One region of the Exiguobacterium sp. UBA3491 genome, then DNA from elsewhere that is predicted to be linked to it. Evidence: riboswitches for the same ligand, from Rfam matches in the RefSeq annotation. Region 1 holds a riboswitch; the other holds the start of a gene.
What was found. Region 1 has a riboswitch for S-adenosylmethionine ahead of B4F99_RS06125 (amino acid permease). Riboswitches for the same ligand answer to the same signal wherever they lie in the genome.
Positions count from the first base shown of each region.

Region 2: it holds a riboswitch for S-adenosylmethionine, as region 1 does, so the genes downstream of both, metK (methionine adenosyltransferase) here and B4F99_RS06125 (amino acid permease) in region 1, are expected to answer to the same signal.

Region 1 covers NZ_DFQK01000017.1:65,893-70,719, reverse strand. Annotated here, with positions in the region: gene mmuM (homocysteine S-methyltransferase) at 22-957, opposite strand; gene B4F99_RS06125 (amino acid permease) at 932-2,335, opposite strand; SAM riboswitch class I at 2,413-2,514, opposite strand; gene B4F99_RS06120 (ketopantoate reductase family protein) at 2,551-3,468, opposite strand; gene B4F99_RS06115 (GntR family transcriptional regulator) at 3,651-4,367, shown strand; gene gntK (gluconokinase) at 4,360-4,827, shown strand, end outside.
Region 2 covers NZ_DFQK01000028.1:172,628-177,454, reverse strand. Annotated here, with positions in the region: gene B4F99_RS10695 (GNAT family N-acetyltransferase) at 1-212, opposite strand, end outside; gene metK (methionine adenosyltransferase) at 350-1,558, opposite strand; SAM riboswitch class I at 1,687-1,813, opposite strand; gene pckA (phosphoenolpyruvate carboxykinase (ATP)) at 2,048-3,616, shown strand; gene B4F99_RS10680 (EAL and HDOD domain-containing protein) at 3,643-4,827, opposite strand, start outside.

The DNA of each region.
Region 1 (4,827 bases):
CCGTTTTTTCGTCATCATTCATCACGTATGAGAAACCTGGCAAACCGAACGAATTTGCGCGATATGTTCCGGTGAAGTTCTACAACAACCGCCAATCAATCGTGCTCCAGCTTCATACCATGTCTTTGCGATGGCTTGGAACGACGTACACTGATTATTCGTACCTGACCATGTTTTTGCGACCGGATCATAGACCTCACCAGAGTTCGGATAGACGATGATTGGCACATCCGTCAACGCCTTGACGTGACGGATGAAATCGGTCGCGTAAGATGCTGGAAAACAATTTGCACCGATTGCTGCGAGCTGTGGATGTTGTCCGACCGTTTCAATACACGTCGCAAGTGCCGTTCCTTCACTAATGTGCGTCGCATCTTGAAGCGAGAACGTCAGCCAAGCAGATACTTCCGGGAACGCTTCGAGAATCCCGAACAACACGACAGCTTCCTCAAGCGACGGAATTGTCTCGAATGCCAGCAGATCAGCCCCCGCTTCAATCAATGCTTCGATGCGTGGTCTGTGGAAGGCTTCTAGCACATCTGCTGACACACCATAATGACCGCGATACTCAGAACCATCTGCTAAGTAGGCACCATAAGGACCAACTGATCCCGCGATCAATGCGGCACTCTTTCCGCTACGCGTCCGTGCATCTTGCGCTAAGGTAACCGTTTGTCGAATTAACGCTTGTGCTTCCTCGGTCGTGATGTGACGTTGCTTGAATCCTTCGATACTTGCTTGATAGCTTGAGGTGATCGCAACATCGGCGCCCACTTCAAAGTAATCGTGATGGACACGCTCAATCTGTTCCGGTGCTTCAATTAAGAGGCGTGCCGACCAAAGTGGATCGTTCAGGTCGAATCCCTTTTGTTCGAGTTCGGTCGCAAGGGCACCATCTAAAATAAGAAAAGGAACTTCCTGTAATCGTTGGTCAACTGGATTTTTGATTCGGGACATCTTCAACACTCCGTTTCTGAGAAGAATTCGTGAACGCATGAACGACATAACAGATCACGATGAATGGGATACCGCAATACAAGGCGACTCGTTGCGTCGGATCAAATCCGATACCAATCAGGGAAATCAAACAGACGACGAAAGCGGCGATCGGTACCAATGGAAAGAGTGGTGTACGATAGACCAATTCGTCGACCACATGCCCTTCGCGGAGGAATTGTTTCCGGAAGCGATACTGCGCAACGCTGATACTCATCCAGACGACGACGACAGCAAGACCGGAAATCGAGACGAGCGCGATATAGACACTTCCTGCTGCATAGATGCTAGAAAGCAAAGCAAGTCCTCCGCCAAGCATGCTGAACAATACAGCTCGAAGTGGAACCCCACTTGGTGTCACCTGGGCGAAGAAGCGCGGAATCATGCGTTCGTTCGCAAGCGACCAAAGCATCCGGGAGGCAGCGTAAAGCCCAGAGTTCGCTGCCGATAAGATCGCTGTCAGAATGACGAAGTTCATCACGTCTGCCGCATACGGAATCCCGATTCGTTCAAACACCGCAACGAATGGACTTTCGAGCACGCCCTTCCCTTCCGTTGGCAATAAGACGGCTAATACGATGATCGTACCGACGAAAAAGAGGACGAGTCGCAAAATCGTTGTTCGGATCGCAAGCGGAATCGTCCGCTTCGGATCGACCGCTTCACCCGCTGCGACGCCGATCAATTCCGTTCCTGAGTAAGCAAAGTTCACGGCAAGCATCGTCATGAAGATCGCAAATGCCCCATTTGGAAACAATCCTCCTTCCGTTAAGGAAGAAAAGAATGGTGCCGGGCTACCATCTTGTAATGGGATGAAGCCAACGATGGCTCCTGCACCAAGTAAAATGAAAGCAATGATCGTTACGACCTTAATGGCGGAGAACCAAAACTCGACTTCAGCAAATACGCGGACCTTCAAGACGTTGATACCAAGGATCATCGCAGCGAATAATGCACTGAACACCCAGACTGGAATCGACGGGAACCAACGTTGCATTAAAATGCCTGCTGCCGTGAATTCTGAACCAAGGGCGACCGTCCACGTCAGCCAGTAGAGCCAGGCCACCGTATAACCGGTACCGGGTCCGATATACTTTGTTGCGTACTTATGGAATGATCCGGTTTCCGGCATGTGTACAGCGAGTTCGCCAAGACTTAACATGACTAAGTAGACGACGACGGCTCCGATTAAATACGACAAAATCGTTCCGACACGTCCCGCTTGTTCCAACGTATAACCTGTACTTAAAAATAATCCTGTTCCAATGACGCCACCTAACGACAGCATGATCAGATGACGTGATTCCATCTTGCGTCGAAACGCTCCGCTCGTTTTCATGAATCCATTTCCTCCTCGTTCCACCTATTTCAAACAAAAAACGCATCCTCACGGATGCGTCGGTCGACAATTCGGAAATCTTATCGATCGGGTGCAGCACCCGCAGGAATTAGCACAGTATCTTTCGACCTGTTGCTGAGGTTTCATAGGGCCAGTCCCTCCACCTCTCTGGATAAGTATGTAATTGTTCCTAACCATATCAGAATGCAGATAATTCAGTCAACAGGCATTTCCCGATTTTTTTGATAGATCCATAAATTAGATTCAATCAGTTGAAGATGACGTGAAGAGCGTGTTTCGAGCAACGTACTAAAGAAATGTTCCACTTCGACTGGCTGACCTTTTTCCATATCGCGCAACATCGACGATTTCATCGTATCTTCCATCGCATGCATCTGCTTCAATAGCACCGTTTCTGTATCGTCATTGAAGACCGCGCCCTGTTCTTCCATCGCCTGTTTCGCTTCGTTCATGACGTCTACAATCATCTGACGCCCGACAGCTTCTTCCCGAATCGAACCGATCGCTGAACGAAATAGCGTCGTCACACCCGCAAATGTCGAAATAAAAAGATACTTTTGCCACATGTCATCCATGATATGCATCGAGTACGCCATCGGTGCCTTCGCTTTCGCAAAACGTGTTGCGATCTCCTGCAAACGAGCTGTTGGTTTGCCGGTTCGTGAGCCAAACAACAGTCGATGTGACGGACTCGTCTGTAAAATGCGTCCTTCTGCATCAAGCGTCGATTCAATGAAGCAAAGACCGCCCAGTACACGCTCTTCTCCGAAGACTTCTGTTAACCGCCGAATATGTTGCATGCCATTCAATAAAGGAATGATATACGTCTCGTTCGAAACGAATGGCGTAAGATCCTTTAAGACATCATCTAAGTGATAGGCTTTCGTCGAAAGCAAAACGACATCAAATACGTGATCCGGTCGCATGTCTCGTGTCACTAACTGAGGCGTGATCGTGATATCGCCATGAGGACTAGTGATCTGTAGACCTGTTTTTTGTAATTGTTCATATCGCTTCGGACGGACGAGAAAGGTCACCTGTTCACCTTGCTCAGCAAGACGGCCCCCGAAATAACCTCCGACTGCTCCTGCACCTACAACTAAAATGTTCATATGTACTATCTCCTCCTTACCCGTTCTGATTATTGATTACTCCTTCACCCTAACATATTTGGAATCGATTTCCTGATTGCCAGTTGAATCGTTAAGATTTAAGTGAAGCGTTTGCATTTTAGAAAAAAACGTATATACTAACTTGTATACAAGTATACTCAATGTAGAAATCAGGTGATTTTATGTCAGAACTGTTATACCCCTTGAAGTGGTTGTCAAAAGCTTCTGCCGGAGATCGTGTCGCGCACGAACTACGAATGCGGATCATTTCAGGAAAAATTGAAAGCGGTACCATTTTATCCGAAAACAAAATAGCCTTTGATTTTTCAGTCAGTCGCTCACCTGTCCGTGACGCGTTAAAGGTCCTTGCAGCCGAACAGTTGATTCGTCTCGAACGAATGGGGGCGGTCGTCGTCGGTTTATCCGAGCGCGACATTCAAGAAATCTATGATGTCCGGTTACTCATCGAAACGTTCGTCTTCGAGCGACTTGTTAAGGTCGAACGGGCAGAACTCGTCCGTGAACTCAGCAAAATTCTCGAAATGATGAAGGTTGCCATCAAATATAAGGATGCTGATGAATTCTCTTTCCAAGACGTACTGTTTCATGAAACGATCATCCGCTCGATCGATCATGGGTATGTCAGCATGATTTGGCAAAATCTCAAACCAGTCATGGAAAGTTTCATCCTCCTATCAATGCGGGTACGATTCGAGGAAGACATCGAAGACTTTGAACGCATCCTCGCGAACCATGCCTTGTATATCGAAGCGATCGAGACAGGAGATCGTGAACGGATGGTTGCTTCCTTACATCAGAACTTTGATGATGTTCAGGAAGTCGAAGATCTCTGGAAAACGCAACAAATGATGTCGAAAGGAGTCGATTCACATGACTGAATACATGTTAGGCGTCGATATCGGAACGACGAGTACGAAAGCAGTCTTATTTACGACAAAAGGAGAGGTCATCGGACAAACGAACGTCGGTTACCCACTCCACACACCGAACCGTTCGACGGCGGAACAGGATCCGGAAGAAATTTTTGATGCCGTACTCGAATCCATCCGATTGATCACAAAACGTCATCCGAGCATGCCACCGAAGTTCGTCGCGTTCAGTAGTGCCATGCACAGTTTGATTGCGATGGACGCACAACATCAACCGTTGACTGCCTGCATCACATGGGCGGACAGTCGGAGTGAAGCATGGTCGAACAAGATTAAGGAACAATATGGTCTCTCGATCTATCACCGGACCGGGACACCGATTCATCCGATGTCACCGCTTAGCAAAATCAGTTGGCTCGTCGAAGATCGTCCGGAGCTCCACGCTCAAACGAAAAAGTATGTCGGGATC
Region 2 (4,827 bases), on a different contig from region 1:
TCCTCGTCGATGATTCCGACATAAAAATACTCTCCCCGTGCTTCTTCCGCTGTCAGGATCGCACGAACGACTTCTTCTTGCGGATACGCCTCCTGCACGAAATGCGCTTTCGAACTTTCGGAATAGATTTCTTCATACGTATCCAACCAAGATGTGATAGCAATGTCATGAATACGTCCTGCATCAGCTGGAATAGCTTCGCGTATTTCCATAATCGGAACCCCCCTTTATACTCATACAAATCGACTCATGTACTTTTACCCTTTTCTAGAAAAAACATTCGTTTCCTGCAAAGTTCCGCGGAAACAAAAAAGCCCGAAAACCCAAGTAGGATTTCCGGACTTTTTGATTATGCGAAACGTTTTGCTTGTTCTTCAAGAACTGCTGCTTTATCTGTTTGCTCCCATGGAAGCTCAACATCTGTACGACCGAAGTGACCGTATGCAGCTGTTTGACGATAGATCGGACGACGGAGATCAAGCATGTTGATGATTCCAGCCGGACGAAGATCGAAGTTTTCAGCAACCAATTCGACGAGTTGTGCTTCAGGAAGTTTTCCTGTGCCGAATGTATCAACCGCGATTGATACTGGGTGTGCGACACCGATTGCGTAAGCGAGTTGAACTTCTGCTTTGTCTGCAAGACCTGCAGCAACGAGGTTCTTCGCGACGTAACGTGCTGCGTATGCAGCTGAACGGTCGACTTTTGTTGGATCTTTACCTGAGAATGCTCCACCGCCGTGGCGTGCGTATCCACCATACGTATCAACGATGATCTTACGACCAGTCAATCCAGCATCTCCTTGTGGTCCGCCAATGACGAAACGACCAGTTGGGTTGATGAAGAATTTCGTTGCTGCGTCGATGTATTCAGCCGGGATGACTGGTGTGATGACGTGTTCTTTTAAATCAGCTTGGATTTGCTCAAGCGTAACTTCTTCCGCATGTTGTGTCGAGATGACGATCGTATCGACACGAACCGGCTCGTTGTTCTCGTTGTATTCGACCGTGACTTGTGTTTTTCCGTCCGGACGAAGGTAGTCGAGTTGACCGTTTTTACGCACTTCTGCCAAACGGCGTGCGAGACGGTGCGAAAGCGAAATTGGAAGTGGCATGAGTTCTGGTGTTTCTTTCGTTGCGTAACCGAACATAAGACCTTGGTCTCCTGCACCGATTGCATCGATTTCTGCATCAGACATGCTACCTTCACGTGCTTCAAGCGCTTGGTCGACACCAAGAGCGATATCTGCTGATTGCTCATCGATCGATGTCAATACAGCACATGTATCCGCATCGAAACCGTATTTCGCGCGTGTGTAGCCGATTTCACGAATCGTTTCACGAACGACTTTTGGAATGTCGACGTAAGTGGATGTCGTGATCTCACCTGCAACGAGAACGAGACCTGTTGTAACAGAAGTTTCTGCCGCAACACGTGCGTTTGGATCCGCTGCAAGAATCGCATCGAGGATTGAATCCGAAATTTGGTCACAGATTTTATCTGGATGACCTTCAGTGACTGACTCCGACGTGAATAGTCGGCGATTAAGGTTTGTCATGTATGACCCTCCCAAAAAAGAATTTGACGGTGTACTCATTTCCCCTAGTTGAGTGGGACGGTAAAATGAAAAAAACCTTTCCAAGTCCAAAAAATGGTCAGGGAAAGGTTGTGCGTTCTTCCTTTACCCTCTTATCGTTCGAAGTGTTTACTTCGCTTCAGGAGAGCACCTTTTCCCTCATTAATATATGAATTAATGTAGGACGGTTGCCGGGTTTCTTCGGGCCTTGTTCCCTCCACCTGCTCAGAATAAGAGTATCCGTTACGAATTACATGATATAAAGTTGTACCTACTCTGTCAAGCAAGGTTTCAAATTCTAGTCGAAACTTTTTAAAAGAGATGTTAAACTATTAATGCTGAAAGCGTTTCCAGATAAATAGAAATCAGCACCAGAAAATGATTGCGCTCTCTTTAGTATGTCATATATAATAAATGTGTCATACTAAATTCAGTGAGCCAAAACCAACGTAGGGGAAAGGTGGGGTCAGGATGCCGATGACGGTCCTGAATATCGAAGAACTACTCAAGAAAGAGCATGTGTTCAAACAACTATCTGTTGCTGAACTTGTCGAACATGCGATTCGAAACGAAGAAGGTGTCCTTACTGAGAACGGCGCACTATCTGTAGAAACGGGGAAATTTACAGGTCGTTCACCAAAAGATAAGTTCATCGTCCGTGATTCTTCCTGCGAGTCTCACATTGATTGGGGTCATGTTAACCAACCGATGGATGGAGACAAATTTGAACAATTGTTACAAAAGGTTCTTCGTTACATGAACGAAGCCGATCAGCTCTACTACACAGAAGCTGCTGCTGGGGCAGATACGCACTTCACCCTTCCGGTTCGTGTGCTCACACAATACGCTTGGCATAACCTGTTTGCCAAACAACTCTTTTTACGCGAGTATCCTGAAGTGGCTGCCTTCGAACCGTTCACGGTCGTCTACGCGCCACATTTCAAAGCAGATCCTACCGTTGACGGAACGAATTCCGAGACATTCATCGCCATGTCGTTTGAACACCGGATCGTCTTGATCGGCGGAACCGAATATGCGGGCGAAATCAAAAAATCGATTTTTTCCGTCATGAACTACCTCTTACCACAAGAAAATGTCCTTTCGATGCACTGTTCAGCAAACGTCGGACACGAAGGCGACGTCGCCTTGTTCTTCGGTCTATCCGGTACTGGTAAGACCACCCTGTCAGCAGACGATAGCCGTCAATTGATCGGTGACGATGAGCATGGTTGGTCGCATGACGGCGTCTTCAACATTGAAGGTGGATGTTATGCGAAGACGGTCAATCTGTCACGCGAAAAAGAACCGCAAATTTTTGATGCGATCCGTTTCGGAACTGTCCTTGAAAACGTCGTGCTCGATGAATCTCGTCATCCTGATTACGATGACACATCGTTGACTGAAAATACACGTGCTGCTTATCCGATCACAGCGATCGATAACATCGCTGTCCCATCACGGGCTGGTCATCCGAAGACGATTGTCTTCTTGACGGCTGATGCGTATGGCGTCTTGCCTCCGATCAGTAAGTTGACGAAAGAACAAGCGATGTATCATTTCCTATCAGGTTATACATCAAAACTTGCTGGAACAGAGCGTGGTATCACGGAACCGGAAGCAACGTTCTCGACATGCTTCGGTTCACCATTTCTTCCACTGATACCTGAAAAGTATGCGACGATGCTCGGAGAACTGATTGATCGTCACGGTGTGACCGTTTATCTCGTCAACACAGGCTGGACAGGCGGTGCTTACGGGACAGGTAGTCGAATGAAGCTATCGTATACACGGACGATGGTCAACGCTGCCGTCAACGGAACACTTGCAACGATTCCAACAGAAGAGCACCCAATCTTCGGACTTCATATGCCACTTGAAGTTCCTGGTGTTCCAAGTGAATTACTCAATCCGGTACGCGTCTGGTCAAATCCTGACGAATACAACACACAAGCGCGTTCGCTTGCTGAGAAATTCCAACATAATTTCCTTCGTTTCGAAAGTGCGACGGATGCGATCAAGTCAGCAGGTCCATGTCTATAAAAAAAAGAGCCTCAGGGCTCTTTTTTTTATAGAATGGCATCTGTCTCTTCTTGAAGATGCATCTCTTTTTGCATAAGCCACTCCTGACTTTCCGTCAGTAACGCATATGCTCGCGGAAGTGATACACCTAACCGTTGACTGAGCAATTCGAACTGTTCGAAATCACCGCGATCTGCGCTGATCGCAAGCACTAGACAATCCCGGAACGGATGGTCTTTTCCTTGGAGGACAATCTTCAAGGATTCCTCGATTGGCAATTGATCGATGATGTCGTCAATATCAACGGACAATAACGCATCGATATGCGATAACAAGCCGATCATATAGGCACTCTCTTGTTGCAGCGTCCTTGTTTCTGTTGCAAACAACTCACAGAGCTTTGCGCAATGTAAGGAAGATCGCAGCAACTCATTCGACCATTCATAAGGACTTGCGAGCTTCATTTCACGTAAGACAATCAACGAAATCCAGCTTTTAAGTTGAGCAAAGCCAAGTAGTGAGATCGCTTGACGAACGGAACTAACCGTATTGCGTAATCCCACTCCCGGAGAATTGATCAGTTGTAATACCTGGATGCTGATATACGGATTGGCTTCGATCTCGTCAATGACTTCATCGTACTTCTCATCCGTATCAAGCCATTTCAGCATCTTTAACAACACCGGCAATTGTGGTGGGACAGCTTTCCCCTTCATCAGCATCGGTTTAGCATAAAAATAGCCTTGGAACCAGTCATACCCCATCTCAAGACAACGTGTATGATCCTCGTGCGTCTCGACACGTTCAGCAAGCATCTTAATATGAGGATAATTACGTCGAACGATATGCAAAATGGCACTTTGCTCGCGAGGGGAAATTGCCTCGATGTCGATTTTAATTAAATCGATCAATGCAAACAATTCCGCTCCGTACTGTCGAAGTAAATCTGTCACAAAATCATCAAGTGCTAATGTGAAGCCTGCTTCTTTCCAAGTATGCAGAACAGACAACATTTCAGTATCAATATCAACTGTCTCTAAAATTTCAATGACGAATCGGTTAGGATCTAAATAATGAATCAGATCACTTTTCAACAAATCTGACGTAAAGTTGACGAAAAGTTTTTTTCCTTCCGCGACATGTTCCACCCCCATATGGACGAGTGTATTCGTCAATACATCCATCGTCGCTAAATCTCCATCAAAAATAGTCATTTGCTTAATCGAACGATA